2 regions of the Psychrobacillus sp. INOP01 genome follow, and region 1 is predicted to be linked to the other one. Evidence: a T-box and tRNA genes for the amino acid it is inferred to sense, from the RefSeq annotation. Region 1 holds a T-box; the other holds one or more tRNA genes.

Region 1 (15,949 bases):
ATATAGGCATCGATAAACTGACCATTATTTGCAAATGTTCCAAATGCATTAGTATTTTCCTCGATTGTTGCACCTTTGGTCATCCCACCAATGGAAAGTGCGTGATTAACGTACTCAGCTTCTCCAATATGCTCAAATCCCATTTTTGTTAAGAAATCGGTAGGCTTACGATCCATGATTAAATCGTATAACCGAATAGTAGACAAATTTTGAGACGTTGTTAAAGCATCTCGAGCAGAAATAATACCTAACTCTTGTTCTGTTGTATAGTTAGATGGAGATTTTGCCCATGTGGTACTACTTAAATTATCCAACTTCACATCAACTACTGGACTTCCTGCACCTATTACCCCGTATTCTATCGCAGGTGCATATACTAATAGTGGCTTAATCGTAGAACCTATTGGTCTGATACCTTGTGTAGAGTAGTTTACTTTATCAAGTTTATGATCTCTTCCTCCCAGGAAGGAAAGAATTTTACCTGTGCCATTTTCTATTAGCATCCCACCGACTTGAACAGGGAAGTCTTTTAAAACTATTTCTCCTGAATCCTCATCTTTTACTTCCTTCTGGAAGGTATGACCATAATATTCGAATTCATCTCTTACTTTTAACATAGCTTCGTACATGTCTTTATTGATCGTAGTATGAATACGGTATCCATCCGTACTAATAGAGCGCTGTGCTAAAATATCATATTTATCATAAAGTTTTTTTTCTTTATCTAACCTAGCAGGATCGATTGAGTCTGCCTCAGCAAACTTATCTCTCAAAATATCTTTGACTCTATTTTCAATTTCGTATGTCAGCCAAGGGTATTTATCTTCAGCTACAGTTTCCGGCTCTCTAAAATCTTTAGTAATATCATAGCTAACCGCATTATTGTATTCTTCATCTGTAATATAACCAGTTTCATTCATCCGGAATAGAACGGTTTTCATCCGTTCAATGCCAAGCTGTAGAGCTTTTCCTTCTTTAATCTCTCCACCTTGTCGAAATGGCGTGTAAGCAAATGGAGCTTGTGGAATACCCGCAATGTAGGCTGCTTGTGGTAAAGAAAGATCTTTTGCTTTTATATTAAATATTCCATTTGCCGCAGTTTCTATCCCTGCAATATTTCTCCCATTAGAATTTCTCCCATAAGGGATAATATTTAAATATGATTCTAGTATTTCATCTTTGTTCATAAAGTGCTCTAAGCGCATTGCTAATAATATCTCTTTAGCCTTACGTTCGTAAGAAACTTCGTTTGTTAATATTTGGTTTTTGATCAATTGTTGTGTTAATGTTGATCCACCTGTTTGTGTATCAGAATTGGATACATCTTGAAGTAATCCGCGGAATATCGCTTTTGGAACAATTCCATTATGCACTTCAAAATACTCATCCTCTGTCGCAAGTACTGCATCAATTACATAAGGGGAAACCTCTGATAATTTTGTTTCTGTTCTTTCTAAATCAGTACGTAATTTACCTAAATACACATTCCCGTCAAAATAGACTTCAGATGTCTCTTCATAGTTAAATACAGCACTTCGCATTTCATCCTTATCACGTAGTGGTTCTTCTTTTACTAATGAAGCAAAATATCCTGCGCCGACAGATAGACCGAATACTCCCATTGTTAGGAGCCCGACAATGAAAAGTAGACATAAATTCCATATAACTCCGGAGGATATTCTTAATCCCTTAGCCCATTTTGTGGATTCCCACGCATCCAATTTATCTTTATAGATCTGTATTTTTTTTTGCCATTTCTTCATTCAATTCTCGCCCCCTAAATCTTGAACTATTATACCATAAGCACATATTGTTAGACGATAGTTATTGACATACAACGTAGATTAGGTAAAATAGGTATATATTTTAACAAAGAAAAGTCCGAAGTAGTGCTTATGCATACTGTGAAGAGAGCTAGCGGTTGGTGAGAGCTAGTCAGTGTATAAAAACGAATTACAGGCTTGGAGTTAAACGTACTCACAACGATACGGTGATTGAAGCGGAGGGAGTAAATCCTTCAAGCTGGGTGGTACCGCGCTAATTGATTTCAGCGTCCCTGCATGATTATTTATCATGTAGGGACTTTTTTATTTTAAGGAGGTAATATTAATGACGAATTTATTAGATGATTTAGCTTGGAGAGGTCTTTTATACCAACAAACAGATGCTGAAGGTATGGAGCAGCTTCTAGGTAAGGAAAAAATCTCATTGTACTGTGGAGTGGATCCGACGGCAGATAGTATGCATATTGGACATATCGTCCCATTGTTAACTCTAAGACGTTTCCAAATGCACGGACATAGACCGATTCTTCTAGTTGGTGGTGCAACAGGAATGATTGGGGATCCTTCTGGCCGTTCAGAGGAACGTCAATTACAAACAACCGAACAGATTGATATGAATGTCCAGGGGATAAAAAAACAAATGGAGCAAATTTTTGATTTTCATTCTGAAAACGGTGCACAAATGGTTAATAACCGAGATTGGATTGGCTCCATGAATGTGATTGAATTCCTACGTGATTTTGGAAAACTGATTAACATCAACTATATGCTTGGGAAAGATTCTATTGCTTCTCGATTAGATACAGGGCTTTCTTTCACTGAGTTTGCTTATACGCTTATTCAGGGAATTGATTTTAATCATTTATATGATCATTTTGGATGTCGAGTTCAAGTAGGTGGATCTGATCAGTGGGGGAATATTACTACTGGTTTAGAGGTGATTCGTAAAACCCATGATGATAATACGAAGGCATACGGTATTACCATTCCATTAGTTACGAAAGCAGATGGAACTAAATTTGGTAAGTCTGCATCAGGTTCGGTATGGCTAGATGCAAAGAAGACATCTCCATACGAGTTTTATCAGTTTTGGATTAATACAGCAGACACAGATGTTATTAAATACATGAAAATCTTTACTTTCTTAGAGCGAGCAGAAATTGAGGCTTTAGAAGTAACGGTTGAAAATGAACCTCATTTAAGAAAAGCACAAATTACTTTAGCAGAAGAAATGACTCGTCTCATCCATGGACAGGATGCATTAGACCAAGCAATACGAATTTCTCAGGCGTTGTTTAGTGGTAATTTGAAAGCTTTGACTGCAGAAGAAATGAAAGATGCTTTTAAAGATGTACCTTCTATTGAGATGACTAAAGAAGAAAAAACTATTGTAGACTTCATAGTAGAGGCTACAGTGTCACCATCTAAAAGGCAGGCGCGTGAGGATGTAACCAATGGTGCCATTTCTATTAATGGAGAAAAAATTACAGATGTTGCATATGTAGTAAGTGGAGCAGATCGACTAGAAGATGAGTTTATGATTATTCGCCGCGGTAAGAAAAACTATAAAATGATTAAATTTGTATAAGATAAAAGCTACTTCCCAATACTACAAGGGGAAGTAGCTTTTTAAGCTTTTTAAAAACCGCCACGCTCATCTATGTGATGATTATTCTGACCATCTTTTACTTGAAGCTGTTTCTTCTGCTGTTCATCTAGCTTTGGATACTCTAGATAATTTTCACTTGTAACATTGTTTTTTTTCTTCTTATTAGGTGAATTAAACGATTTATCCCTTTTCATATAAAACCCTCCCATTTCTTAAAAGTTCCTCGTTAGTATTGACCAGTTTTGTTGAAATAGTCACAATTTTAACAAGGAAATGAAAAAAGAAAACAGTATTAGTTAAAAAAGAACATGAAATAGGGTAAAATGATACTTGGGACAAAAGTTTGGATTTAAACATAATTTTTTATTATTGGATTGAGAGGACGTTCGCAGTGAGTGCAAAGAGATATGTATTACATCATTTTGATGATTTTTTTGTTGTACTATTCGAAAAGGATAATAAAGCAAATAAGCTAGTCATCTTAAAAAATAAATTTACGGTAAATGCAAAAGAGGGAGACTTATTAGAGGTAGAAGTTAACCAAGATAAATCAGGCTATAATTTTAAAATGCTTGAAGAAGAAGCCGATAGTACGAAACAAAGATTGTTGGATTTAATAGAGAATATGAAAAAAAGTTAATTAGTGAACATATATTAAAGTCAATTGTGGAAGCGTGAACATTCGGCGTAATAGAATAGTCAGTCAAACATCTTGAAATTGGAAAAGAGGTTAAAAAGCCTCTCAGCAATTTTAAGGTGTTTTTTCTATTGTTATGTCAGAATATAATTACTAGATAAAAACAATTGATTAGTTATGTGGTTATGTGGTCCTTTTAATACTTGTTGAAATTTAGTCTTCAGGAGTGCAGATACCCAGTAAGGTAGAAAGGAGAAAAGTGATTGTGAGAAAAGAAAAAAAGAAATATACGCTATTAGTTGAGTCAATTTCATAATTACTTGTTTTAATAATAAATACGAATAAATACGTCAAATTACATTTTTATATTCGTTTTTAAAAAATCGATTCCGTTGATTGGAGCGGCAGGCGGTGACTTTCTCTTTCTCTATAACAATTATAGTTTTGAAATAAAGTTTCATTAAAAAATGAGTCCAATGTAATACTGAACTCATTTTTAGCAAGCTGCCTGTTGAAATAATCGTCTCTAACAATAAGTACCTATTTCACATAGTGGGCTTTTATCTGCACTTCATCATATTCGATTATGTTTTCACAATAACAGATTTACAAAGATTTTAACTATTTTTTGTGACTAGGTTGACTAAGAAATAGTCAACTTTTAACCACAATGGCTTATTGTAAAATTCCATATTTATTTTTTATTCGATCTAGTTTTTCTCTAATCGGTTTAGCTAGCAATAATAGAAAAATTACATTAGATATTGCGTAGATTATCATAAAAGGTACTGCGGAAGTCAGTGCCAGTGCGTAAGCTTTCCAGCTGAAAACACCGTACATTGAAATTGTTCCCCAAATATCCATACCAAATGAAAAGAATATACCAGCAAAAATACCAAATAATATAAGGTAGATTTTTTTATGCATCATACCAGTTTTACCTAACAAGCCAGCAATAAAACCAATCATTCCCCACATAAACATTTGGAATGGTGTCCAAGGACCTTGCCCAAAAAACATATTCGATACTAATGCAGAAATTGCCCCAGTTAAAAAGCCAGCTTCCGCACCAAGTGAAAACCCTGTGATAGCTGTGATAGCTGCCACAGGCTTAAAGGCAGGTGTAACAACAAATAAGGCACGACCTGCCACTGATATAGCAGACATCACTGCTATGATTAAAATTTCGCGTGGCTGAGGCTTTCTACGCTCAAAAGATAAGAAAAAAGGGACGCACGCTAAGATCATAATGACAATCGAAATGAAATAATATTTTCGGTCAGCCAATATTGTAATACCAGCATATAAAGTAAGTGGAATTAAAACAAGGATAACAATGAGTGAAATAATTAAACGAATGTTTTTCTGCATAAAGTTACTACATCCTCACATGTAATGGCATTGCTCAATATATCTCTTGATATTCGATGCGCAGCAGTTGTGTAAAAATTATTTCCACTATAAAATGCTCGTGGCTCACCCTCAGATACGATACTACCATCGAAAAACAAAGCGCATCTATTGCTGTGTTGTGCAGAAAATTCAATATCATGTGTCACCATAATGATTGTCATACCTTTAGCTTGTAAATCTCTTAATATATCTGCGAGTTCTTCCTTTGCATGTGCATCAAGCCCCTTTGTCGGCTCATCTAGTAGCAAAATTTTAGGTTCTATTAATAAAAGCTTTGCGAGCGCTAGTTTTTGCTGTTCACCACCGCTTAAATCATACGGATGTCGATTTAATAAATGCGTTAATTTGAACAATTGAATAGTTTCTTGAATTTTTGCATCTGTTACTTTATGTAAATGAGCCATGTCATCAAGCTCTTGACGCACCGTTTTTTGTACAAATAATGTTTTTGGATCCTGCGGTAATAAAGTTAAATACTGTTGGTACAATTGTTTATTACTGTAGCTTTTTAAAGCCTTACTGAACAAAAATATTTTACCATGATAAGGCTTTTGTAGCCCAGTTAAAATAGACAGAACTGTGGATTTACCAGTGCCGTTTCCACCTATTATCGTTAGAAATTCCTGTTCCTTCACCTGCAAATTAAAATGATGGACAATATCCATTCCGTTCTTTTCATAACGAAAAGCAATATCATTTGCCTCCAATACAATTTCTGTTTTATTTTGGATTATTGTAGGGAGTGTGTTCGAGGGAGAAAAGCTGTATTCCTGGTTACTAAGCCAGCGTTGTCCCTCACGAATGGTAAGAGGGATAGGTCCCGTACCGTTCAGTAGGTGGAAAATCTTTGTAGCTGTCGGTAGTGCTGTAATCATGGCGTGATTTGCGGGTAAAGCATTTAAAATTTCCTTAGGCTGACCGTCAAATAAAATCCTACCTTCCTCGATAATAAGTACGCGATCAGCGAGTGGTAACACTTCCTCGAGACGATGCTCAATTAAAATAATCGTAATACCTAGTTCTTTATTTAAACGATGCAATGTTTGAATAAACTCCAATGCAGCTATCGGATCTAATTGCGAAGTTGGCTCATCTAGCAGCAGCAATTTTGGCTGCATCACCATAATGGATGCTAAGTTTAATAACTGCTTTTGTCCACCAGAAAGCTCGGTGGTTTTATGATGAAACCATTTTTGAATGCCGAAGAAATTGGCCATTTCAGCTACTCTGCGGCGAATTGTTGGTGAATCTATTCCTAAGTTTTCTAGCCCAAAAGCAAGCTCATGCCATACTTTATCTGTAACAATTTGGTTATCTGGATTTTGAAATACATAGCCAATGTCCGCTGCAGCGACTTCAGTATTTAGCTGCTCCAAGTCACGGTCTTTATAGAAAATATTGCCCGTCATAGTTCCATGTGGGCGCAATTCTCGTTTGAAATGGCGCAGCAATGTACTTTTCCCACAGCCTGATTGTCCTATGAGCACGATAAACTCACCTTGCTGAATATCTAGATTAATATTTTTTAATATAGGATTTGCTTCATTAGGATAAGTAAAGCTTACATTGTCGATTTTAACGATCGCCACTTTAATGCCCCCCTGATTTCGATTGCTAATGGAATAGCGAGTAGAGTGAAATAGCTAATATAAAACATAATGCTTACGGCATCCCAATTAACTGCTCCGAAAGTTGGATAAAAATAAAATGTTGTTATGCCAATAAAGCTCGCAGCTAAATTGCTAAGAAAAAGCAATATAATCATTGCCAAAACGAAGCCGTCACGACGCTCGAAAATAAAAAGAGAAAAGGCAGTTCGTTTTTTGACACCATATCCACGAGCTTTCATAGAGTCAGCTGTATCAATGGCATTATCCAATGCCCAAGTAATTAATATAGATAAAATACGCACTGTACATTTGATACGATGCCATAGTGAGCCAGCTGTATAATCCATGCCGATTACTTTTTGTGCTTGTACAATTTGCGTTAGCTGATGTCTAAAGCGGGGAACTAATCGCAATGAAATCGACAATGTTAGTGATAATGCTGGCGACACTTTTCCAAACAAATAAATAAACTTATCTGATGTCATCATGACATTATAGCAGCTAAACCATAGCATAATAGCTACAATCATTGAGGCTATTGCGATACCATACATAATAGCTTCTACAGTAAGCGCGTTGCCATTTATATAAAGCAATACAATCTGACCATTATGGCTAATCATCGGATTAATAACCGCCATTAAGAAAAACAGAGGTACATATAGCTTCCAGTCCTTAAAAAAAAGTTGTCTGCGTAAAGCTATATTTAAGCTTATTGCTGAGAAAATTGTAATAGCTAAATAGATTGGGTGCATAAAAAACATGGAAAAGCCGATAGTAGCAACAAAAAAAGAAAAAAGTACGATAGGGTGGAATGTTTCAAATGCCTTCATTAGTTACCATCCCAATGATGTCCTAAGTCGCGCCCTAAATCGACAGTGTAGTGCCATTCAATAACATCGCCATCTTTTAATACGTATTGACTACAGCCGTAGTTCGGATAAACACCGTTAACTTTATACATCCAGCCACTTAATTCACCAGCACTAAATTCATATAAATGATTAATACCCTCTACATAGACACTGTTATAAATATTTTCGTTTGCTCCTTGATATTCAATTTGAATTTTATGCTCCTTTGTTGCACGCTGTAGCACATCCCAAACAGTATCCTTCTCTGATAGTAGCTCGTATGTTGTAGGCTTTAAAATGATGCCGTCCTTGGGTACGTAGTTTTCACTTTGTAGAGAGGGCTCTAACTTATCCCAATGCTTTAGTAATGTATCAACACGTATCGCAATTGTTACAGTCCGTTTTTGAATTGCTGGCTGTTGCTGCTTTTCTGTTGGTGGAGCAACTGTATTTGTTTTTTGTTTATCATCAGCTTGCTTAGTCGTAGACTGCTCAGTCTTTGTACTTGATGATTTTGTGACTTCTTGCTTTTTCTCAGCTTCTTGTTTTACTTCTTTTTTCGTTTTTTGCTGTGCACTTAGCTCTTCTACTTTTTGTTGAGGTTTTTTTTCCTTTTCCTCGAGTGGGGTATTCTCAACTACCTCAGGCTCTTTCACTTCCTGTTTTTCCTCAACAGTCTCATTGTCAACTGAGGGAGTTTGTTCTTCAACTTCAGGTTTTTCAGTAGTAGAATGGGGGTCAACGCTCCGCTCCTGTTCCTGCATTTGTTCGAATTTCTCAACTGTCTGAATATTACATGCTGTTAAAAATATAGCTAACAGCAATACTAGTAAGATGTGTAAATATTTTTTCATATTATTCCTCAACTACCTTTAAGAAATTGATATACATTTTAGCTGCATGTGCACGAGTAATAAAATTCGTAGGATTAAAGGAGCCGTTTGAGCCTTGTGCAATTTCAAAATCATGTAAGAATGTTATTGCTTGCTGAGATTCCTTTGATAACTTCCCAATATCATTCAAAGGTGCGATATTTTTTGGTATATAAGGATTGCCTGTATTGTGTGTATACGCATTTGCTAGTATTACTGCTAATTCCTCACGAGAAATAGGGGAGGAGGGCGAAAATTTATTTGACTTTACTATTAATAAATTTGCCTCGTATGCAGCAGCAATTTCTTGTAATGTTTCATCTTTAAATGAGCTAATGTCCGTGAAAGGTGCATTTCCGGAACTCGTTAAATTAAGAGCACGAACTAAAATTGATACTGCCTGTACACGAGTTAAATTGTTATTTGGTCTAAATGTATTATCCTCATACCCCTTTAATAATCCTTTAGCTACTGCAGCTTCGATATCAGACTTTGCCCAATGAGATTGAATGTCCTTAAAGCTCACTTTAGTAGGGGGAGCTGGCGTTGATGGTTTATTGGGCTTTTTATCAGACATATCATATAACTTTGTTTTGCCTGCAATCAGCCGGTTATACGCTGCTAATGTATAAGAAGCCTGCTCTGTTGCCATGCCATTAGCCACTGGCTCAGTTAAAACATGCTTAAAGCCACCATCTTTTGCATTATAGAAGGTAAAAAAGCTCACCAATACCTTATTAAAGCGTTGATCTTTGTTGGCATCAATATTTAAGCTAGCAAGTGCTGTAATAACTTGCGCTACACTTTCTAAGTTTGTTGTTCCCCAGCTTTGGTAACTACCGTTAGCTCCTTGTAAGTTTTTTAATGTGTCAAGTGCTTTATTAATAGCTGCATTAACATCAGCTCTATCTTTATAAGTTGAAAGAGCTTGAATAGCCATTGCTGTCATATCTGGATCGGCTTTTACTCCTGATAAATCCCATCCACCGTCAGGCAATTGCTTGGATAATATATGTTGAATAAGTTTCTCACGTGTAGTTGTTGCTGTTTTAGGGAGCTCAAAGCCCCATGTATCTAAAGCGATTAATGCAAAATAAGCACCATTCGGACCTTGCCATACTACTTTGTCAAAGTCGCTTAATTTTTCGACTAAATTGTAGCCGCCTACATTCGTAGGGTCTTTTCCGATAGCGGTGAGTGCAATAATCAAACGTGAATATTCCGTATATTTACGTTTGTGTAAGTCACTTTTTACTGATTGTACATGCTTCACGACATTATCATAATATTTTTGGTAATAGTCTTTCGGAACATTATATTCACCACGTGCAAGTGCAATAATAAACCACTCATCACCAAAAGAAGGGTTTGGTGCTTTATCTACAATAAACTGAGCTGTTGTATTATAAGTATCTACTGTTGATACTTGCTGTGCAGAGACTGGAACTACAAAAAGCAACAAAGCAAGTACCATTATAAACATCGATAATCTTTTTTTCATTTGAACAACCTCCATTCGATAAAAGGGTACTAACCCAAATGCGTTGAGCGTTTGGGTTAGTAAGGGAAATTACATAATGCCAGGGATATTTAATGTGCGTTTTAAAATTTTCGCTGTTTGTCCACGCGTTAACGGAGCACCTGGATCAAATGAACCATCTTGCTTACCAGTCATAATCTCAAGGCTATTTAATAGCTTGATATAAGGTAAGTATTCAGCGCTAATATGGTTAGCGTCATTGAAGTTAATCTCTCCTTTAGGTTTCACATCAGTATTTAAATATTCTAAAATGCGTGCCATAAAAGCAGCTCCTTGCTGACGTGTAATTGGTGCTTCAGGATTAAATGTTGAAGCAGTCGACCCTTTTGTAATACCTGCCTCAAACAGAGCTTGAATATCTGTCGCATACCATTTGCCTTCTGTATCATTAAATGGATTTTCACCTGTTGCCTGTAAACCAAGTGCTCGGCTGATTAATGCCGCAAATTGCGCACGAGTAATTTGCTTATTTGGCTCAAATGTCTCTGGTGTAGTTCCTTGGATTATGAGACGGCTCGCTAAAAATTCAATTTCTTCTTTGTTTGCTAAATGGGCAATATCGTTAAATGTTACTGTACTTTCTGTTACAACGAATGTACCACTTGTTTTTGTGAATAGAACAATTTCACCGTTCACAATTCTATGTGGAACAGGCTTGTATTCACCACCAACAAGCTGTAAAACGACAGAATTAGGTTTTAATTTGTTGGCTAGCAGCGTAACTTTTAAATATTCTTTATCTATAGTAATTGACTTTGTTTTACCATTAGTAGACTCAATACCGAATGTGACAGTGAATTGTTTATTTTCAGCATTTTTCGTTACTGAGGCCCTTATTTGCTCATTTTTGGCAAGCTTAATACCAGTAAAGATAGAAGTAGGAACTTCTAATTTGAAATTATCTTTGCTTAGAATCACGAGCTTTTGAATGTTTTTTTCAATATATTTTTGAATATTTTCAGATGTAATATTTACTTTGTTACTACCGTCCTGAATAGTAATCTCAGCTACTGAGCTATCTTTATTTGTTTCTTCAGTACATTGTTCATCTTTGTCAGTACATTTCTTTTTGTCTTCTTCTTTGCTTCCTCCAGTTGGAGCGCCACCATTTTCGATTCCGTCAACATATCCACCGATATCTTTACCTAAATCGAGCGTATATAGCCATTCAACCGAATCACCAGGTGATAATGTGTAAAGTGCTGCAGAGTAAGAAGGGAAATGACCATTTACACGATACATCCAACCACTTAAAGGACCTCGGTCGAATTCATAAAGACCAGCAATGCCATCGATATAAGTACCATATTGTGTTTCACGATAGCTTAAAGCAATACCATTTTTAGTTGTCGCACGTTTTAATACGTCGAATACTGTTTCTCCAGGATATAGCTCAACAGATGTTTCTCTTAACGGAACCTCGGAAGAGGAGATTCTAATTAAGAGCGTCGAATGACCATTTGGAAGACTTCCACCTGGATTGTTGTTATCTCCGCCATTGCCTGGATTATTGTTATTTCCACCATCTCCAGGATTAGAAGGATTGCCACCGTCCCCAGGGTTAGAAGGATCATTAGACTTCGTATCTGACATATCGTATAGGGCTGTTTGACCGTTAAGCAAACGATAATAAGCAGCTAATGTATAGCCAACTTGCTCTGTAGCCATTCCGTTTGCTTTCTTTTCGCTTAAAATGTGTTTAAAGCCGCCGTCTTCTGGACTGTAATAAGTCATTAAATTTGCTACAACTTTATTAAAGCGAGGGTCTTTGTTCGCATCAATTCCTAAGCTAGAAAGTGCAGTGACAACTTGAGCAGCACTTTCGGAATTTTCTGTGCCCCATGATTTAAAGCCACCATTTTCTAATTGCATAGCAGCTAAAGTAGCTAATGCACTATCAATAGCTGTCTTAACTTTCGCATTGTTGTTATAGTATGGAGCCAGTGATTGAATAGCCATTGCTGTCATATCAGGGTCAGCTTTTGTTCCCGATAAAGCCCAGCCATCATCAGCTAATTGTTTGTTTAAAATATAATCAATAAGTTTTTCTCGTGTTGTAGTGGCAGTTTTAGATAACTCAAAGTCCCAAGTGTTAAGAGCAATTAAACCAAAATAGGCACCGTTTACACCTTGCCAAATAACTTTATCAAAATCAGATAGTTTTTCTACTAAGTTGTAACCACCAACATTTGTTGGATCCTTCTTGATGGCAGTCAGAGCAATAATTAATCGTGAATATTCTGTGTATTTCCGTTGATCGAGTACGCCATCTTTAGAAATAACATAGTCAACAACATTTTTATAATAAGTATCATAATAGCCAGTTGGCACTTCGTAGCCACCACGAGCTAATGCAATAATCCACCATTCATTACCGAATTTAGGATTAGGTAGTTTGTCTACCATGTATTGACCAACAGTATTGTAAGCCATTGAAGTTGTTGTATCAGCATTAGATTTTGTACCAGCTTTTTTCGCTTGATTAAATGCCGTTGTGGCCTGATTTAGTGCTAATACTTTCGCATCAATGTTTTCTTGAATCGCATTTTCCTCTGAAATTAGTTGTTGAGCAGATACAATTACATTTGTATAAGCATCTTGTTCAGCTTGAGTTACCCAGTAATCGGTAGGGTCTATATTTTTTCCATCAGCACTTACTTTTACTGTAGTTTTGTTTTGATTAGCCATATCAATTGCAGTTTGTAGTAAAGAGTTATCAATTCCTACATTCGATTCTGCAATAATTGTGATTTTGGGGAAGATGCTATAATAGCCTTCTCTTTCCGATGCATTAAAGTTAGGATTTGCTCCTATTTGTGGATCGATATTTCGATGATCTCCCATTGGGCTACCAAAGAAGCCTAGTTTAATATAACCTTCTTCTAAAATATACTCTCCCTTATGATTCTCAGGAATTGTAAATGTCACATCGTTAGCCTGTGTCGTTATATTATACTGTCTCTTAAGTCCAGCAATTAATTGTTGTTCTGGACCGCCTATAAAATTTAATTGCGCGTTGAAGTTGTAAATTCCTGCTAGTTTATTTGCTGGGAATGACAGACCTTTAAATGTAACCTTTACTTTATCTCCAGGAGTTATTTTCTCTTTGGGTTTTGTAAGGTTTTCAATCGTGATATCTAGCGGGCGCGCTGTCAACACGTGATACTCAACTTTTCCTTCTTTTTCAATCTTGACGATATTACGTCCTTCAGTTAATAAAACTGTAAAAGAGTCATTCTCGCTAGGTTGAACACCTACTGTTGAAAATGTACCATTCCCATAAGAGGCAGTGCCTTGTCCGTGATTAATTTCAGGACGTAAAAGGCTTACGGAGCTTCCAGCAGTTGGAGTAAACGTATAATATGCTCCTGGCTGATCTTGAACATAGTAAACACTATCAATGTCGGCATCAAAAACACCGTTTTGGAGGTTCATAAGTGTACTGCCTTTTTTACCTTCATTGGCTTTTTGATTACGTTCCTTATTACTTTCAATGCCTGTGGAAATACCTGTTTCACCCTGACCAACAGTAACAACGAACAGACCAACGTTTTCTGCCCATATGGCACTAAATGCATCGTTTGGATTAGTAATGTAAGAAGAACCATTAACTTTAAGTGCATCATACGTAACTTTTACTATTGCCGTACCATTTTTTAATGCTTTCACTGTCGAGTAGCTTCCAGGCTTTCCAGGTTCAATTGCAATTACATCATTACCCGTAATGATTTCATAATGGAAATCTGGCTCAAAGAAATAGTTATTAATTCCTTCAATTAATGCTTGCCAGCTACGTAGAGGGAGTAATTTAAAGCTGGCACCTTCATTTAGCTTTAAATGATTTTGTTCATTAATATTTAAATAAATATTACCTTCAAGGTATGTGTCTTTATTTAAAATTGCTTTAGGTGATTGAATGTCAAGCTGTTCTTTAGTAATTTCCAATGATGCATTTTGTGCATTTGCTTTAAATGTACCTGTATTAGTTAGCTTTCCCGCTTGGCTAACTCGGTAATTATATTCCCCATTATTCACCAATTTGAAAGGATATGTTTTTGTGCCATTTGGATTTATTGTCGCTTCACCTTCAGGCAGTATCTCTTCAAATGTAATGAAGTGTTTGATTTTTTTTCCAATAAATAATTCTGCATCTTGAGGAACTGTAAAAGTCATATTCCCTGAAAATGGGATTGCCGTACTTACAGCTTGAGCAGATGCTGCAATTGTTATAGTTATGCTATTGCTTAATGCAACGTATTGAGTGTGCTTAGCATCTGGTTCAAACTGATAGAAGAACGTTTTTCCTGTAAGAGCTAATACAGGAATCTGTCCTTGTGCAGTTACGTCACCTAGCTTCAATGACGTATCGCTTGATATATCTTGTCCAACTTTTACAGTGTAATCATTATCAACAACCCAGCCGGTATTACTAGCTTTAAAATTAAGCTGACGGAATTTGAATTCTTGGTTCGGCTCAGTTGTAACTGTTAACTTACCACCACCAACGCTTTTATTATTGCTATCAAAGCCTTCGTAGCGATAATTACCTATTGGTATAGTAGCTGTATAAACGTTATACGTACCTTCGGCACCAGCTCCTATGTTTATTTCTTGTTCGTTCGCATCGTAAAGATTTAATTTAACTGTTTTAGGTGCGACAGTGAACTTTACTTCGTTAGTAACAACAGCTTGTAAACCAACATTTTTCGCTTGATTAAATAACGCTGTTGCCTGATTTAGTGCTAATACTTTCGCATCAATGTCTTCTTGAATCGCATTTTCATCTGCGATTAGTTGTTGAGCAGATATGATTACATTTGTATACGCATCTTGTTCAGCTTGAGTTACCCAATAATCAGTGGGGGCTATATCTTTTCCATCGACACTTACTTTTACAGAAGCTTTAGTTGATTCAGCTTGTTGAATGTCAGCTTGTAATACTGTTTTTTCAGCTTTAACAACTTCTTCATCGTCTCCATTTAAAGCAGTATATAGTTGAGTTAGTGCAGTATCTACATCTGATTGACTGCTCTCCATATTAGTGAGCTGTAAGTATGCGGCATCATAAGCAGACTTTACATTTGTATTTGCTAAAATTTCGTTTTTATTTGGAGCACTATTAATCTCTGCTATTTTTGCTGTTAATACATCTTTATTTGCTGGATTAATATAATTATTTCCACCAAAACCTCCGCCTAAATCTGCTCCATAGCCCCAAACAGTAAACTGCCATCTAATGACATCGCCATCTTCAGGGAACCAATCTGAGGCACCACGAGAGATAAAATCATTTTTAACAGCTACCATCCAACCTGACATATCTGTATAGTCAAATTGACCTAACCAGTTAGATTCTGTTCGCTCATTAATTGGGCCAGATTTATCAAGAATGTATTGTGGAACTTTCACTTCTCTAGGACTTGGATCATAAATAGCTGCTAAATAAAAGCTGCTATCTACAGATCCCATATTTTCATAGTTTCCATCCCCTAATAGATTAACTAAAACTTGAGCTACGTTATCACCTTCATAAAAAGGTACTCTAACAGGTTCATTTATATAGCCTTGTCCAAGGGTGAACTTCTCAACGGAAACCGTCACATAGCCTTTTGGTTCAGAACTATGTATCG
Region 2 (15,949 bases), 1.2 Mb from region 1:
TTCAAGGATGTTGAATGGGGAGAATTAGACTTTTTACTCCTAGATTTACCACCAGGTACTGGAGATGTGGCTTTAGACATTCACCAAATGCTACCTGCATCTAAAGAAATCGTCGTAACAACCCCGCATCCTACAGCTGCATTCGTTGCTGCTAGAGCAGGGGCGATGGCACTTCAAACAGATCATGAAATAATTGGAGTAATCGAAAATATGTCGTGGTACGAATCAAAATCTACAGGTGAAAAAGAATTTGTATTTGGTAAAGGTGGCGGACCAAAGCTTGCCGAAGAACTTCGCACAGAATTACTTGGGCAATTACCATTAGGACAGCCGGACTGGAATGACATCGATTTCGCTCCATCAGTTTATGAGGATACACATAAAACTGGAAAAATTTATTTGGAAATTGCACAAAAAATCATCGAAAAAGCATAAGAAAGAGGCCGTTTCCATAGAGGAGCGGCCTTATTTTTCTTCTGCCTTCTTATCTTCTTCAGCAGACCCCGAGTCTCCTCCATCCTCTCCAGATTTTTCTGTTTTGCCTCCAGCTTCCTCCACTAATTTCTGCCACTTAGTCTGCAATAAAGGACTCTGAATAGTTTCTTCTACGACCTTTTGCATTTCTTTTCGCATATCGCTGGATTCCAATACTTTAGCTAATTCTTTTTTCATCTCGGCTGAACCAAAAAAGGTCTCTAAATCCTTTAAATAAGTAGGATCCTTCATTAGGGCTTTCATCAATTCCTCTTGTTGCTTTACCATACTCTTGGCCATTGTCTCTGAAAATTTTGGATCCGAATAAACTTCCTTCCAAAAATCCTCAGCTTCTTTTGAAAGCATTGTCTCTTCAACAGATGTCTTCACTTGTTCACTGTCTAATACTAGGAGTTCCTTGAATTGAGGGTCTGACAATAATGTTCGAATTGCTTTTTTTCCATCCTCTGTCTGCAGAGCATCGATGAACATTTTCTTATTTTCCTCATAAGTTGGCTGAGTTGCGGGAGAACTACAACTAGCGAGAAGTCCGAGACTCATTAACAAAAGTGCAAAGTATTTCATATCCGTCACCGTCCTTTCGTTTATTGTTCACATTTGGTTTGGAAATATGTATAGTCAGTAAGAAGAAATAGATTTTTCTTAAAAGGCTTGTTACAATTTATAAAAGAAATAGAAAAGATGGAGGAAATCTCGCAGTGACTATTCGAAATTGGTTTAAATTCTTTCTAAATGCCTTGTTCATCGGTGGTTTAGTAACAGGTATTTTTGGTTTATTTATACGTTGGGACGATGCTTTTTCTACATATTTTGAAGCAGGACAATGGAGTGAATTTCTTGCGGCATTTGCTTTTATGGTAGTAATGGGTTTTACGATTAGTGTAATTGCACAAATGGGTTATTTCGCCTATTTAACGATTCACCAAATGGGAGTGAATATTTTTAGAACTCTTACTTTGTGGAACTGGGTGCAGTTATTGATTATTGCATTTGTTATTTTTGATTTAATTATGTTCCGTTTTCGACCAAATGCTGAAACCACTGGACAAATATGGTTATATGTTATCTTGCTTGCGGCCTTAATCATTACCTCAGTAGTGGTGGCAATTATTAAAGCGAATCTTACGAAAAAGCACGCACTTATATCAGCTTTGTTCTTCATGATTGTTGTCTCTACTCTAGAGTGGCTTCCAGTATTAATGGTTCGAGCAGACAATGTAGATAGTTGGGTTACGCTGTTATTATTCCCTATCCTAGCGGTTAATGCATACCAATTATTGGCGCTGCCAAAATATAATGCGAAGTCAGAAGTTGATCGTTTGAAATTAGAGGAACGTAGAAAAAAAAGAAGAGAAGTGGCATCGGCTAAGAACTAATAAAAGTTGCTCTGACTAATAGTCAGAGCAACTTTTGTATTTACATAAATTATTCTGGATAAGTTTTAGTTTTTACTTTTAAACCAAAGATATTTTGTTCAATGCTGATAATTTCTTTAGACTGAACATATTTTGTCAGTTGTTGTATATCTATCCGTTCTTCTTGATGTAGAGGAATAGTGAGAATATCTCCTTTTTCAAGCGTAGGAACTTTATCGGTCCAGTACTTACTAGAGCTGAGTAAATTAACTTCCTGTTCCCAAGCCTTTTTTTGCAACTCAATAGGAAATTCATAATCCATTGTTCTAAACCAAAGTGGTCTTTCACCAATTGCTCGTTCAAATCGTTCAACTTCTTTTTCAAACAAAATCGGATTTTCTATATAAGTTGCTCCACTTGTACCCAAAAGGCTAATAGGTACATTTTTTTCTTTCATGACCTCTATAATTTCCTCAGAACGTTCAATCCAATCAATACTTATAAAAAAATGAGGATAAGGAGCTTGCAGATTATTTACAAGTTTTTCTATATCATCCTTTCCAAAAGTTAAATCTATCGTAATTGTATTCCCATACGATCCTTTCGAAATAACAGTAGGCTTTTCTGTAAGCTGAAAAACAGGGAGCAGCGAAGAAAAGTTTTTTGGTACATTAAACAAAAACAATCCCAAAACCATCAATAAACCAACTAATAAAGCCTTTGTTTTCAAAGAAACACACACCTTTTCAAATCGTTTTAATTAATTTTATGATTTAGTGTTGACATTAATGTTAAAAAGATGTTAAGATACAAAGGTCGCTGAAACAAGACGACAACTTAAACAACATGAACATTGAAAACTGAACATGCAAAACGTTAAGACATACAGCTTATCAACTAACATTGTTAGTTTGATAGCAAAACAATTTTGACATCATTTAATGATGATGCCAGCAAAACAAATGAGCTTTTTAAGTTCTCTATTATGGAGAGTTTGATCCTGGCTCAGGACGAACGCTGGCGGCATGCCTAATACATGCAAGTCGAGCGAATGACGAAGAAGCTTGCTTCTTCTGATTTAGCGGCGGACGGGTGAGTAACACGTGGGCAACCTGCCCTGTAGATTGGGATAACTCCGGGAAACCGGGGCTAATACCGAATAATCCATTTCCTCACATGGGGAGATGTTAAAAGACGGTTTCGGCTGTCACTACAGGATGGGCCCGCGGCGCATTAGCTAGTTGGTGAGGTAACGGCTCACCAAGGCGACGATGCGTAGCCGACCTGAGAGGGTGATCGGCCACACTGGGACTGAGACACGGCCCAGACTCCTACGGGAGGCAGCAGTAGGGAATCTTCCACAATGGACGAAAGTCTGATGGAGCAATGCCGCGTGAGTGAAGAAGGTTTTCGGATCGTAAAACTCTGTTGTGAGGGAAGAACAAGTACGAGAGTAACTGCTCGTACCTTGACGGTACCTCATTAGAAAGCCACGGCTAACTACGTGCCAGCAGCCGCGGTAATACGTAGGTGGCAAGCGTTGTCCGGAATTATTGGGCGTAAAGCGCGCGCAGGCGGTCCTTTAAGTCTGATGTGAAATCCCACGGCTCAACCGTGGAAGGTCATTGGAAACTGGGGGACTTGAGTACAGAAGAGGAAAGCGGAATTCCAAGTGTAGCGGTGAAATGCGTAGAGATTTGGAGGAACACCAGTGGCGAAGGCGGCTTTCTGGTCTGTAACTGACGCTGAGGCGCGAAAGCGTGGGGAGCAAACAGGATTAGATACCCTGGTAGTCCACGCCGTAAACGATGAGTGCTAAGTGTTAGGGGGTTTCCGCCCCTTAGTGCTGCAGCTAACGCATTAAGCACTCCGCCTGGGGAGTACGGTCGCAAGACTGAAACTCAAAGGAATTGACGGGGGCCCGCACAAGCGGTGGAGCATGTGGTTTAATTCGAAGCAACGCGAAGAACCTTACCAGGTCTTGACATCCCGCTGACCGGTCTAGAGATAGGCTTTTCCCTTCGGGGACAGCGGTGACAGGTGGTGCATGGTTGTCGTCAGCTCGTGTCGTGAGATGTTGGGTTAAGTCCCGCAACGAGCGCAACCCTTGATCTTAGTTGCCAGCATTCAGTTGGGCACTCTAAGGTGACTGCCGGTGATAAACCGGAGGAAGGTGGGGATGACGTCAAATCATCATGCCCCTTATGACCTGGGCTACACACGTGCTACAATGGACGGTACAGAGGGTCGCAACCCCGCGAGGGTGAGCAAATCCCATAAAACCGTTCTCAGTTCGGATTGTAGGCTGCAACTCGCCTACATGAAGCCGGAATCGCTAGTAATCGTGGATCAGCATGCCACGGTGAATACGTTCCCGGGCCTTGTACACACCGCCCGTCACACCACGAGAGTTTGTAACACCCGAAGTCGGTGGGGTAACCCTTACGGGAGCCAGCCGCCGAAGGTGGGACAGATGATTGGGGTGAAGTCGTAACAAGGTAGCCGTATCGGAAGGTGCGGCTGGATCACCTCCTTTCTAAGGATAATATCGGAATACAGATTTTTATCTGTATCTTAACGTTTTGCAGTTCAGTTTTGAATGTTCATTTTTATATGAAGATTCGATACTTGTTCTTTGAAAACTGGATAAAACGACATTGAAACAATAAACAACAAGAAATTCAAGTTGTGGTTACTTCGGTAATCATAATGTGTAAGACTTTTTAACTTTTAGGTTAAGTTAATAAGGGCGCACGGTGAATGCCTTGGCACTAGGAGTCGACGAAGGACGGCACTAACACCGATATGCTTCGGGGAGCTGTAAGTGAGCTTTGATCCGGAGATTTCCGAATGGGGAAACCCACTGTTCGTAATGGAGCAGTACATTTGCGTGAATACATAGCGCATCTGAGACACACCCAGGGAACTGAAACATCTAAGTACCTGGAGGAAGAGAAAGAAAAATCGATTCCCTGAGTAGCGGCGAGCGAAACGGGAATAGCCCAAACCAAGAGGCTTGCCTCTTGGGGTTGTAGGACACTCTACATAGAGTTACAAAGGAATGAGTTAGACGAAGCGATCTGGAAAGGTCCGCAGGATAGGGTAAAAGCCCCGTAGTCCAAAATTCATTCTCTCTTGAGTGTATCCTGAGTACGGCGGAACACGTGAAATTCCGTCGGAATCTGGGAGGACCATCTCCCAAGGCTAAATACTACCTAGTGACCGATAGTGAACCAGTACCGTGAGGGAAAGGTGAAAAGCACCCCGGAAGGGGAGTGAAATAGATCCTGAAACCGTGTGCCTACAAGTAGTTAGAGCCCGTTAATGGGTGATAGCGTGCCTTTTGTAGAATGAACCGGCGAGTTACGATTACATGCAAGGTTAAGTTGAGAAGACGGAGCCGCAGCGAAAGCGAGTCTGAATAGGGCGAATGAGTATGTGGTCGTAGACCCGAAACCAGGTGATCTACCCATGTCCAGGATGAAGGTAAGGTAACACTTACTGGAGGTCCGAACCCACGCACGTTGAAAAGTGCGGGGATGAGGTGTGGGTAGCGGAGAAATTCCAATCGAACCTGGAGATAGCTGGTTCTCTCCGAAATAGCTTTAGGGCTAGCCTCAAACGTTAGAATCTTGGAGGTAGAGCACTGTTTGGACTAGGGGCCCATCCCGGGTTACCGAATTCAGACAAACTCCGAATGCCAATGATTTATGTTTGGGAGTCAGACTGCGAGTGATAAGATCCGTAGTCAAGAGGGAAACAGCCCAGACCACCAGCTAAGGTCCCAAAGTATTTGTTAAGTGGAAAAGGATGTGGCGTTGCTTAGACAACCAGGATGTTGGCTTAGAAGCAGCCATCATTTAAAGAGTGCGTAATAGCTCACTGGTCGAGTGACGCTGCGCCGAAAATGTATCGGGGCTAAACAAATCACCGAAGCTGTGGATTGATACCTTTGGTATCAGTGGTAGGAGAGCGTTCTAAGGGCGTTGAAGTCAGACCGGAAGGACTGGTGGAGCGCTTAGAAGTGAGAATGCCGGTATGAGTAGCGAAAGACGGGTGAGAATCCCGTCCACCGTATGACTAAGGTTTCCTGAGGAAGGCTCGTCCGCTCAGGGTTAGTCGGGACCTAAGCCGAGGCCGATAGGCGTAGGCGATGGATAACAGGTTGATATTCCTGTACCACCAAACCACCGTTTGAGTAATGGGGGGACGCAGAAGGATAGGGTAAGCATGCTGTTGGTTATGCATGTCCAAGCAGTAAGGTGTGAATGTAGGCAAATCCGCATTCTGTAACATTGAGCTGTGATGGCGAGGACGTATGTCCGGAGTTCCTGATTTCACACTGCCAAGAAAAGCCTCTAGCGAGGTGATAGGTGCCCGTACCGCAAACCGACACAGGTAGTCGAGGAGAGAATCCTAAGGTGAGCGAGAGAACTCTCGTTAAGGAACTCGGCAAAATGACCCCGTAACTTCGGGAGAAGGGGTGCTCTTTTGGGTGCATAGCCTAGAAGAGCCGCAGTGAATAGGCCCAGGCGACTGTTTAGCAAAAACACAGGTCTCTGCAAAACCGTAAGGTGAAGTATAGGGGCTGACGCCTGCCCGGTGCTGGAAGGTTAAGAGGAGTGCTTAGCGCAAGCGAAGGTGCGAATTGAAGCCCCAGTAAACGGCGGCCGTAACTATAACGGTCCTAAGGTAGCGAAATTCCTTGTCGGGTAAGTTCCGACCCGCACGAAAGGCGTAACGATCTGGGCACTGTCTCAACGAGAGACTCGGTGAAATTATAGTACCTGTGAAGATGCAGGTTACCCGCGACAGGACGGAAAGACCCCGTGGAGCTTTACTATAGCTTGATATTGAATTTTGGTGCAACTTGTACAGGATAGGCAGGAGCCTTAGAGCCCGGAGCGCCAGCTTCGGAGGAGGCGTCGGTGGGATACTGCCCTGGTTGTATTGAAATTCTAACCCATACCCGTAACCCGGGTAGGAGACAGTGTCAGGCGGGTAGTTTGACTGGGGCGGTCGCCTCCTAAAGTGTAACGGAGGCGCCCAAAGGTTCCCTCAGAATGGTTGGAAATCATTCGAAGAGTGTAAAGGCAGAAGGGAGCTTGACTGCGAGACCTACAAGTCGAGCAGGGTCGAAAGACGGGCTTAGTGATCCGGTGGTTCCGCATGGAAGGGCCATCGCTCAACGGATAAAAGCTACCCCGGGGATAACAGGCTTATCTCCCCCAAGAGTCCACATCGACGGGGAGGTTTGGCACCTCGATGTCGGCTCATCGCATCCTGGGGCTGTAGTCGGTCCCAAGGGTTGGGCTGTTCGCCCATTAAAGCGGTACGCGAGCTGGGTTCAGAACGTCGTGAGACAGTTCGGTCCCTATCCGTCGTGGGCGTAGGAAATTTGAGAGGAGCTGTCCTTAGTACGAGAGGACCGGGATGGACACACCGCTGGTGTACCAGTTGTTCTGCCAAGAGCATCGCTGGGTAGCTATGTGTGGACGGGATAAGTGCTGAAAGCATCTAAGCACGAAGCCCCCCTCAAGATGAGATTTCCCATTACGCAAGTAAGTAAGATCCCTCAAAGACGATGAGGTAGATAGGTTCGGGGTGGAAGCGTGGCGACACGTGCAGCTGACGAATACTAATCGATCGAGGACTTAACCAAATTTGTTTAACGTAACAATGTCGTTTATCCAGTTTTGAGTGAACAAGCACTCTATTTATATGAGGGTTTCAAGACACGAGTAATTCGAGGAAACAATTGAGAGAGGAAAGGAACGTACTAACGTACGTGACTGACCGAACGAATGAAGTTGACGAAGAAGTACGATGTGTATTGGAAGCCGTAGAGTCTAGTGATGATGGCGAAGAGGTCACACCCGTTCCCATACCGAACACGGAAGTTAAGCTCTTCAGCGCCGATGGTAGTTGGGGGTCTCCCCCTGTGAGAGTAGGACGTCGCTGGGCACCAAAGAAAAAGTCGTTACCGAGTAATCGGTAACGGCTTTTTTTTATCTATACTAAAACAGAATAAATAAAGCCGTAGGTAGTCTTTTTCTATAAGATAGTGTGGGAGAAAGTAGGGGTAAAGAGTTCAAAGAAACAATCACAACTTGGGCTCGTTAGTGCAAATCCTAGTCCCGTTTATATATCAATTTCATGTATATCAATAGTAGAATTCTTATTTTCTGGAAGATGAACCTAGAGAATACTTTTTATTAATTCTTTACATACAGACTTGAAATTTTATGAAGAGTTGCTATAATTATATTTGTACTTTAAATAGATAAACGTTCCGAAGTAGCTCAGTGGTAGAGCAATCGACTGTTAATCGATCGGTCGTAGGTTCGAGTCCTACCTTCGGAGCCATTTTTTTGCCTTTGCTTCCATAGCTCAGTAGGTAGAGTGCTTCCATGGTAAGGAAGAGGTCACCGGTTCAAATCCGGTTGGAAGCTTTCTAATAAACGTTGATATGATGCTATTCTTCACAGTTGTGGAGGATGGCTTTTTTTATTTAAAGATAAGAAAGTATATGAAAATGTACTGTGAACATTGGTTCATGGTACTTTAACCGATGATTAATACTTTTTGGACGGACGGGTTCTTCGGGGTGAGCGATGAAGCATCACCGTCGCTCATACGTCGTCTGTCTCCCTCATCCCGCTGGAGTCGGCCGCCCTTCAATGCAAACAAGTGAGTAGTACTTATTGTAAGATTTAGTACAGCCTCCTGTAGGTTCCCTATCTCTTCTTTAAGCAGTCAATTAAGCTATTACTAAAAGGATAAATAAAAAAAATTTTCGAAGTTGCTAAAACTTTGCGTATTGCTTTGCTAAGTGAATGAAATGGTAACAATATACGCCGCTTTAATTGAAATTAGGTAAAGAGTAATAGAAAACGCAGGAGAAGGGAAAGAACAGGATTAGTGAAGTATAGTGTTATTTACATGGTATAAGCTAGCTTCATTATTGTTATATACTTCAGAGATTTAAACAATGATACAATTAAATTTGGACATTTATCCATGAGTTTGAGGAGGTAGAAATTATGAAGGATTTAACGCTTCATGTTGGATTTGAAAAAGACGAGGCTCTGTATGTTAGAGAAAACTTAATTAATTACAACAAGAAACAAGTAGCTTATACAGAGGAAGAAAAAATAAATATTATTTTAAAAGATGACGAACAAAGAATCCTTGGAGGAATATTAGGATATATAGATTGGAAATGTTATCATATTGAAATTCTTTGGGTTGATGACGAATTACGTGGACAGGGGCAAGGCAAGGTGTTAATGAATCATGCGGAAACTATTGCTAAAGAAAAAGGGTGTAATTTAATTCGTCTTGAGACATTTAGTTTTCAAGCGCCTGACTTTTATAAAAAACTTGGTTATAAGGTTTTAGGAAAACTTGAAAATTACCCTGAAGGCTTTGACCATTATTATCTATACAAGCGACTAAACAACCTCGAAATATAGAGGGCACTGAAAAAAGTCCAATATTTTAAGGTTAGGCAGTTGAAAGTTCCTTTAAATTGAACTTTCAACTACCTTTTTACTTTATAATAATGATAGGAAGGTAAAATTTCTCCAGAAGTCGACTTCTAACGAAGTAAGTTATGAATATGGATTTCTTTTTCTTCAGCTTCAAAACTAGTATAGAACCAACTCAAAATGTCCAAAGTGACCGATTTGTGATCAAAGAAAATAATAGACGAATAATGAAAATTAAAACGCTAATAAGTATTGTCAAATAAGACATTTGAAAGTAGAATAAATGATATGAAATATAGGAAGTATACTATATAAGGAAGAGGTCACCAGTTCAAATCGGGTTGGAATCTTCAATACAAATTATTTTAGGAAAAAACTTGTCCTAATGTCAGATATATGATATTATAATTCTTGTCTGGTTTTGGCAAAGTTAAGGTATAGTTTCATCTGAATGAATAAGTGTAGTTCTAGATGGAAAACTATAAGGTATTATTATTTTTTGAACCCAGGAGGATTAGCTCAGCTGGGAGAGCATCTGCCTTACAAGCAGAGGGTCGGCGGTTCGAGCCCGTCATCCTCCACCATTATATTTAAACTTAGCTTTGGAGGGGTAGCGAAGTGGCTAAACGCGGCGGACTGTAAATCCGCTCCTTAGGGTTCGGCGGTTCGAATCCGTCCCCCTCCACCAGTTTATTGGGGTATAGCCAAGCGGTAAGGCAATGGATTTTGATTCCATCATGCCCTGGTTCGAATCCAGGTACCCCAGCCAATCGTTTTCTAATTTAAAAATTACATGGGGCCTTAGCTCAGCTGGGAGAGCGCCTGCCTTGCACGCAGGAGGTCAGCGGTTCGATCCCGCTAGGCTCCATAAATATTATAGTAAAACTCTTTCAACCAAAAGTTGAAAGAGTTTTTTTATGTAAGAAAAAATACTTTTCAATATAGCGTAGTTTCCTTTATGATGAAATAAAAAAGTGAGGTGGCCGATATGGGTGAGATATTAACTTATGGGGGTGTGACCTTACGTCCGCTACTAGTTTCGGATCGTGGGCTATTGTGGGAACTGTATGAACCGGAAATATTTGAATATATGTTAAATAAGATTGAAAGCAAAGAGCAGCTTGAACAATGGTTGGATGCTGGAATTTATCAAATGAATGTGGCAAAAACTGCTTTGGCATTTGTAGTAGAAAATACAGATACGAAAGAAATTATGGGTACCACTCGTATATATGGGTTGGATCATACAAATTATAGCTGCGAGATAGGCTCTACTTTCTATGGGAAACAATATCAGCGTACTCACGTAAATACAACATCTAAGTATTTACTGTTAAAGTATTGCTTTGAGGAAATAGGTATGATTCGAGTTCAGTTTAAAACAGATGAATTGAATCTGTCTTCTCAACGGGCAATCGAACGAATTGGCGGTAAAAAAGAGGGTATACTGCGTAATGAACGAATACGATCTAACGGTTTTGTTCGAAATGCGGTTGTGTACTCTATCATAGATAGCGAATGGTCGGAAGTGAAATACAAGCTTGTTCAATTAATGAATAAATATTCGTAATTATGCTTGGTTGAGCCAAATACCCTTTAACATTTACAATAGGTGTAACAACTAAAGGGGGTATAAAATAATGAATAAATTAAATATATCAATTATAGGGGTTCCAATGGACCTTGGTCAAAATAGACGAGGCGTCGATATGGGGCCAAGTGCTATACGGTATGCGGGCGTAGTAGAAAGACTTCAGGAGCTTGGTCACTCTGTTGAGGATGCAGGGGACATTGCAATAGGAAGAAGAGAGGTATCTCAAAATTCTAAATTACGTAACCTGGAAGAAGTAGTTGCTGCGAATACAATACTTGCTAATCGAGTTCATGACATTATTGGTGAAGGTAATTTTCCGATAGTACTTGGTGGAGATCACAGTATTGCTATAGGAACACTTGCAGGCTTAGCTGATCGTTATGACAACCTGGGAGTCATTTGGTATGACGCACATGCTGATTTAAATACTGCTGAAACATCCCCTTCTGGAAATATCCATGGGATGCCACTTGCAGTAAGTATTGGATTAGGACATGAGGAGCTTGTGAATATCCGAGATTTTGCACCAAAGATTAAACCAGAAAATGTTGTGATTATTGGCGCTCGTTCAGTAGATCCTGGGGAACGTGAACTGATCAAAGAAAAAGGGATTAAAGTATTCTCCATGCATGAAATTGATAAACTTGGGATGTCAGAAGTGATGACCCAAACAATCCAGTATTTCCAAGATCGCAAGGTGGATGGGGTTCATCTTTCGCTCGATTTAGACGGTTTAGATCCATTATATACACCTGGGGTAGGAACTCCAGTGGCTGGAGGTATTTCTTACCGAGAAAGTCATTTAGCGATGGAAATGCTGTATGCTTCAAGTTTAATAACTTCAGCTGAATTCGTAGAAGTAAATCCAATTCTCGATGAAAAAAATAAAACAGCTGATGTAGCGGTAGGACTAATGGGGTCACTATTTGGGGAAAGTCTTGTATAATTTTGAATTAGTAAATTTGAAATAGACAAATAACATGCGGGGTAAATCCCTGATAAGAAAAAGCGGACACGTAGTCTGCTTTTTTCTTTTTGATAATCCACACAAAGATGGAAATGTTTGATAATATTAAGGTATAAAAAAAATGAAACCTGTTGATACCTTCATACGTATAGGTAAGACAGCCGCATGGAGCGGGGGCGAAATTACACGATGGATGCGTTAGTGAACAAACGTATAAAACAAATATTAAAGGGCGATAAAGACGCATTCGCGGAGATTGTCGACCTGTATCAGCATAGGTTATATCAAGTATGCTATAGGATGCTTGGTAACCGACATGAGGCAGAGGATATCGCTCAAGAAGCGTTTGTCCGTGCTTTTATTAATATTCATACATTTGATCAAAAAAGAAAGTTTTCAACTTGGCTGTATCGAATTGCAACAAATTTATGTATTGATCGTATACGGAAAAAGAAGCCGGATTACTATTTAGATGCGGAAGTAAGAGGTACAGAAGGACTTGATATGTATTCGCAAATAGCAGCGTCAGATGAACTTCCAGAAGAAGAACTCATGAAGCTTGAACTACAGGAGCGCATACAGTATGAAATTAGTAGACTTCCTGATAAATATAGATCAGCTATCGTTTTAAAATATATGGAAGAATTATCTCTGCAAGAAATAAGTGAGATATTAGATTTACCACTTGGAACAGTTAAAACAAGAATTCATAGAGGACGAGAAGCGCTTAGAAAACAGCTAAGCAGACAGCCTCATATCTAATATAGGAGGGAATCACGATGAATGCGTGTCCAGAACGAATTGTTCACTTTATGCACGAATATTTAGATGGTGAAATCAGCCGTGAACATGAGCTGGAACTTAAATCTCATTTGCAATCATGCAAGGTTTGTCAAGCTCATATGCATGAGTTAAGCAATGTTGTTGCTTTCGTCAAAGGAGCTGCTCATATAGAAGCGCCAAATGATTTCAATCATTCTGTTATAGCTAGGTTACCAAAAGAAAAGTCCCATGCAGGAGTAAGTAAATGGTTGCGACGCCATCCAGTTCTTGCAGCTGCTGCAATGTTCTTATTATTGATGAGTAGTGCACTTTTTACGAATTTTAATGATGAGAAGCAGTTCTCCTTTACTAAACAAGAAAATGTTATTGTGGAGGGAGAAACGGTTATTATACCCGAAGGACAAGTCGTTAAAGGCGATCTAATCGTTCGTAACGGGGATGTTCAGATTGATGGAGAATTAGATGGAAACTTAACCATTATCAATGGTTCTAAATATATGGCTTCTACTGCAGTAATTACCGGAACTAGTGAGGAAATCAATGAAGCGTTTGATTGGCTATGGTACAACATTAAAGATGGCGCGAAGGAAGTCGTCTCGTTCTTTGAAAAAGATGAGACAAAATAACGAAAAAGTCTATCCATATATATTTTGGATAGACTTTTTTGGTTCCAAAAGCGAGGGATTTTCGTAATTATGTTATACTTATTAAGAATGGATTAGTGATGAAAAGTGGGGGATGCCACATGTCGTTTATGGAGCAATTTACAGATCTAATGCCAGTAAACGTTATTGTAAATATTTTGGATGTTTTATTTGTATGGTTTGTTATTTATAAAGTTATTACCTTAATAAAAGGAACTAAAGCAGTCCAATTGTTAAAAGGAATTTTTGTCATTGTCATTGCCCGAGTTGTGACGGACTTTTTTGGCTTAAATACGCTTGATTGGTTATTGGATCGTGTAATTGAGTTTGGATTCTTAGCTATTATAATTATTTTTCAGCCAGAAATAAGAAGAGCCCTGGAACAGATTGGGAGAGGGAAGTTATTCTCTAGAAGCACAATGCAAGTCGAAGAAGAGCAAAGTCGACTTATTACAGCGATGACGAAATCGATTAGTTATATGGCTAAAAGACGAATCGGAGCACTCATCTCTATAGAGAGAGAAACTGGTTTGACAGATTATATTGAAACGGGTATCCCGTTAAACTCCTATATCACATCAGAGCTTCTTATTAATATATTCATACCGAATACTCCACTTCATGATGGGGCAGTTATTATACAAAAAGATACAATTGCTTCAGCAGCTTCCTACTTACCTTTGTCTGAAAGTCCTTTCATATCGAAAGAGCTAGGTACGAGGCATCGAGCTGCAATTGGCTTGAGTGAAGTGACGGATGCTATAACAATTGTTGTTTCAGAAGAAACTGGCGCAATTAGCTTAACCTCCAATGGTGATTTACGAAGAGATTTATCGATAGAGGAATTTGAGTCCCATTTAACTCGCCTTTGGTTCCCAACAGAGGAGCAAGTAACTTCTTCTAAATGGTTGTGGAGGGGGAAACAAAATGGATAAGATGATGAATAATCCATGGTTCTTGCGGATAATTGCACTAGTATTAGCAATTGCACTTTTTATAAGTGTGAAAAGTGAATTAGAAAGCGATAATACAAATGCAAGTAGCAAGGATGTTGATGTCATTCGTGATATACCTCTCGAGGTTTATTATGACGATGATAACCTGGTAGTTACCGGTCCACCAAAAACAGTTAACGTCAATGTAGAAGGTCCTAGACAATTGGTGTTATCGGCTAAGTTGATGAAAGATTTTAAAGTATTTGTGGATCTTCGAGAACTGGCTATAGGTACTCATCGAGTCCCGATTGCAACGGAAAATTTCCCGGAAAATTTAAATGTTCGAACAGATCCTGTATATGTGGATGTTGTGATTGAAGAGCGTATATCTCGAGAATTTAGCGTAGAAACAGACATGAATGAAAGCCTGTTAGCTGAAAACTATGTGGTGAAGTCCTATGAGGTGAAACCACAAAAAGTAATGATTACAGGAGCCAAAAGTGTTATTAATAGCATAGGTTATGTAAAAGCTACTATAGCAGGAGATCAAGGTATCAATAAGTCCTTTGAACAAGAAACAACTGTTAAGGTACTTGATCTAGACTTAAATAAGCTAGACGTTGTCGTTGAACCAAATTCTGTTCAAGTAAGTGTGAAAATAGAAGAGTATAGCAAAGAGGTACCGATAGCTCTAGTGAAACAAGGTAAACCCAAAGAAGGGGTCACCATAAATGGACTTACTACAAAGACAGAAAAAATTCGATTATATGGACCAAAATCAGTCCTTGATAAAATAGATCAGTTAAATGTCGATGTAGATATTAGTAAAATAGAAAAGTCTGGTAGCTTTGATATGAAATTAGCTGTACCAGAAGGGGTTACGAAATTATCAAAAGAAGCAATAGAGATTACAGGAGACGTTACAATTGCTTCTGACCCTGACGCGGAAGAAACGGATGAACAGGAAGAACCTGTTTCGACAATCACAGAAAAGTCATTTGACCAAGTAGCCATCACTGTAAGAGGACTACCAGATAATCTGGTAAGTAATTTCGAAAAACCAGCAGATGGCATCGTCTCGGTTGTTGCTAAAGGAACAGCAGAGGCTTTAGACAAGGTTCAATTGAACAATTTTTCTGTATACGTAGAAGCAACTAATTCCGTGGTGGGAGAAAGCGTGCTTTCTATCCAAGTAGAGGGTTCATCTGATATAAAGTGGGAAACTTCTGAACAGGAAGCAGTCCTCACGGTTAAAGAAGCTTAATAGATTGAACAACAGGTTTTTAAGGAGAGAAGAATAAATGGGAAAATATTTTGGTACAGATGGAGTTAGAGGCGTTGCAAACTCAGAGCTAACACCAGAACTTGCATTTAAATTAGGTAGAATTGGTGGATATATACTAACGAAGGAAGTAGCAGAACGTCCGAAAGTATTGATAGGTCGGGATACTCGTATATCCGGTCACATGCTTGAGGGCGCACTTGTGGCGGGTCTATTATCCGTTGGAGTTGAAGTAATGCGTTTAGGAGTTATTAGTACACCAGCTGTGGCCTATTTAACGAGAGCGATGAGTGCTAGTGCCGGTGTGATGATTTCTGCTTCTCACAATCCTGTGGCAGATAACGGCATTAAATTCTTTGGCTCGGACGGGTTTAAATTATCTGATGGACAAGAGGAAGAAATTG

The links. The T-box of region 1 lies ahead of tyrS (tyrosine--tRNA ligase). A T-box ahead of a tRNA ligase gene usually reads a tRNA of that ligase, here a tRNA-Tyr.
Region 2: it has a tRNA-Tyr gene. The T-box ahead of tyrS (tyrosine--tRNA ligase) is inferred to sense a tRNA for this amino acid. The anticodon was not compared.

The regions. Positions count from the first base shown of each region.
Region 1 covers NZ_CP073315.1:700,264-716,212, reverse strand. The annotation lists gene KD050_RS03580 (transglycosylase domain-containing protein) at 1-1,763, opposite strand, end outside; T-box leader at 1,864-2,061, shown strand; gene tyrS (tyrosine--tRNA ligase) at 2,110-3,372, shown strand; gene KD050_RS03570 (hypothetical protein) at 3,423-3,587, opposite strand; gene KD050_RS03565 (hypothetical protein) at 3,785-4,033, shown strand; gene KD050_RS03560 (ECF transporter S component) at 4,706-5,401, opposite strand; gene KD050_RS03555 (ABC transporter ATP-binding protein) at 5,380-7,032, opposite strand; gene KD050_RS03550 (energy-coupling factor transporter transmembrane component T) at 7,005-7,886, opposite strand; gene KD050_RS03545 (DUF4430 domain-containing protein) at 7,886-8,761, opposite strand; gene KD050_RS03540 (S-layer homology domain-containing protein) at 8,763-10,280, opposite strand; gene KD050_RS03535 (S-layer homology domain-containing protein) at 10,350-15,949, opposite strand, start outside.
Region 2 covers NZ_CP073315.1:1,910,451-1,926,399, reverse strand. The annotation lists gene KD050_RS09735 (Mrp/NBP35 family ATP-binding protein) at 1-435, shown strand, start outside; gene gerD (spore germination lipoprotein GerD) at 466-1,059, opposite strand; gene KD050_RS09725 (KinB-signaling pathway activation protein) at 1,194-1,871, shown strand; gene KD050_RS09720 (hypothetical protein) at 1,921-2,580, opposite strand; rRNA gene KD050_RS09715 (16S ribosomal RNA) at 2,833-4,386, shown strand; rRNA gene KD050_RS09710 (23S ribosomal RNA) at 4,584-7,512, shown strand; rRNA gene rrf (5S ribosomal RNA) at 7,699-7,814, shown strand; tRNA gene KD050_RS09700 (tRNA-Asn) at 8,142-8,216, shown strand; tRNA gene KD050_RS09695 (tRNA-Thr) at 8,230-8,302, shown strand; gene KD050_RS09690 (GNAT family N-acetyltransferase) at 8,894-9,325, shown strand; tRNA gene KD050_RS09685 (tRNA-Val) at 9,849-9,924, shown strand; tRNA gene KD050_RS09680 (tRNA-Tyr) at 9,945-10,028, shown strand; tRNA gene KD050_RS09675 (tRNA-Gln) at 10,035-10,109, shown strand; tRNA gene KD050_RS09670 (tRNA-Ala) at 10,136-10,208, shown strand; gene KD050_RS09665 (GNAT family N-acetyltransferase) at 10,329-10,910, shown strand; gene rocF (arginase) at 10,981-11,880, shown strand; gene sigW (RNA polymerase sigma factor SigW) at 12,091-12,663, shown strand; gene KD050_RS09650 (zf-HC2 domain-containing protein) at 12,681-13,310, shown strand; gene cdaA (diadenylate cyclase CdaA) at 13,430-14,263, shown strand; gene KD050_RS09640 (CdaR family protein) at 14,256-15,527, shown strand; gene glmM (phosphoglucosamine mutase) at 15,565-15,949, shown strand, end outside.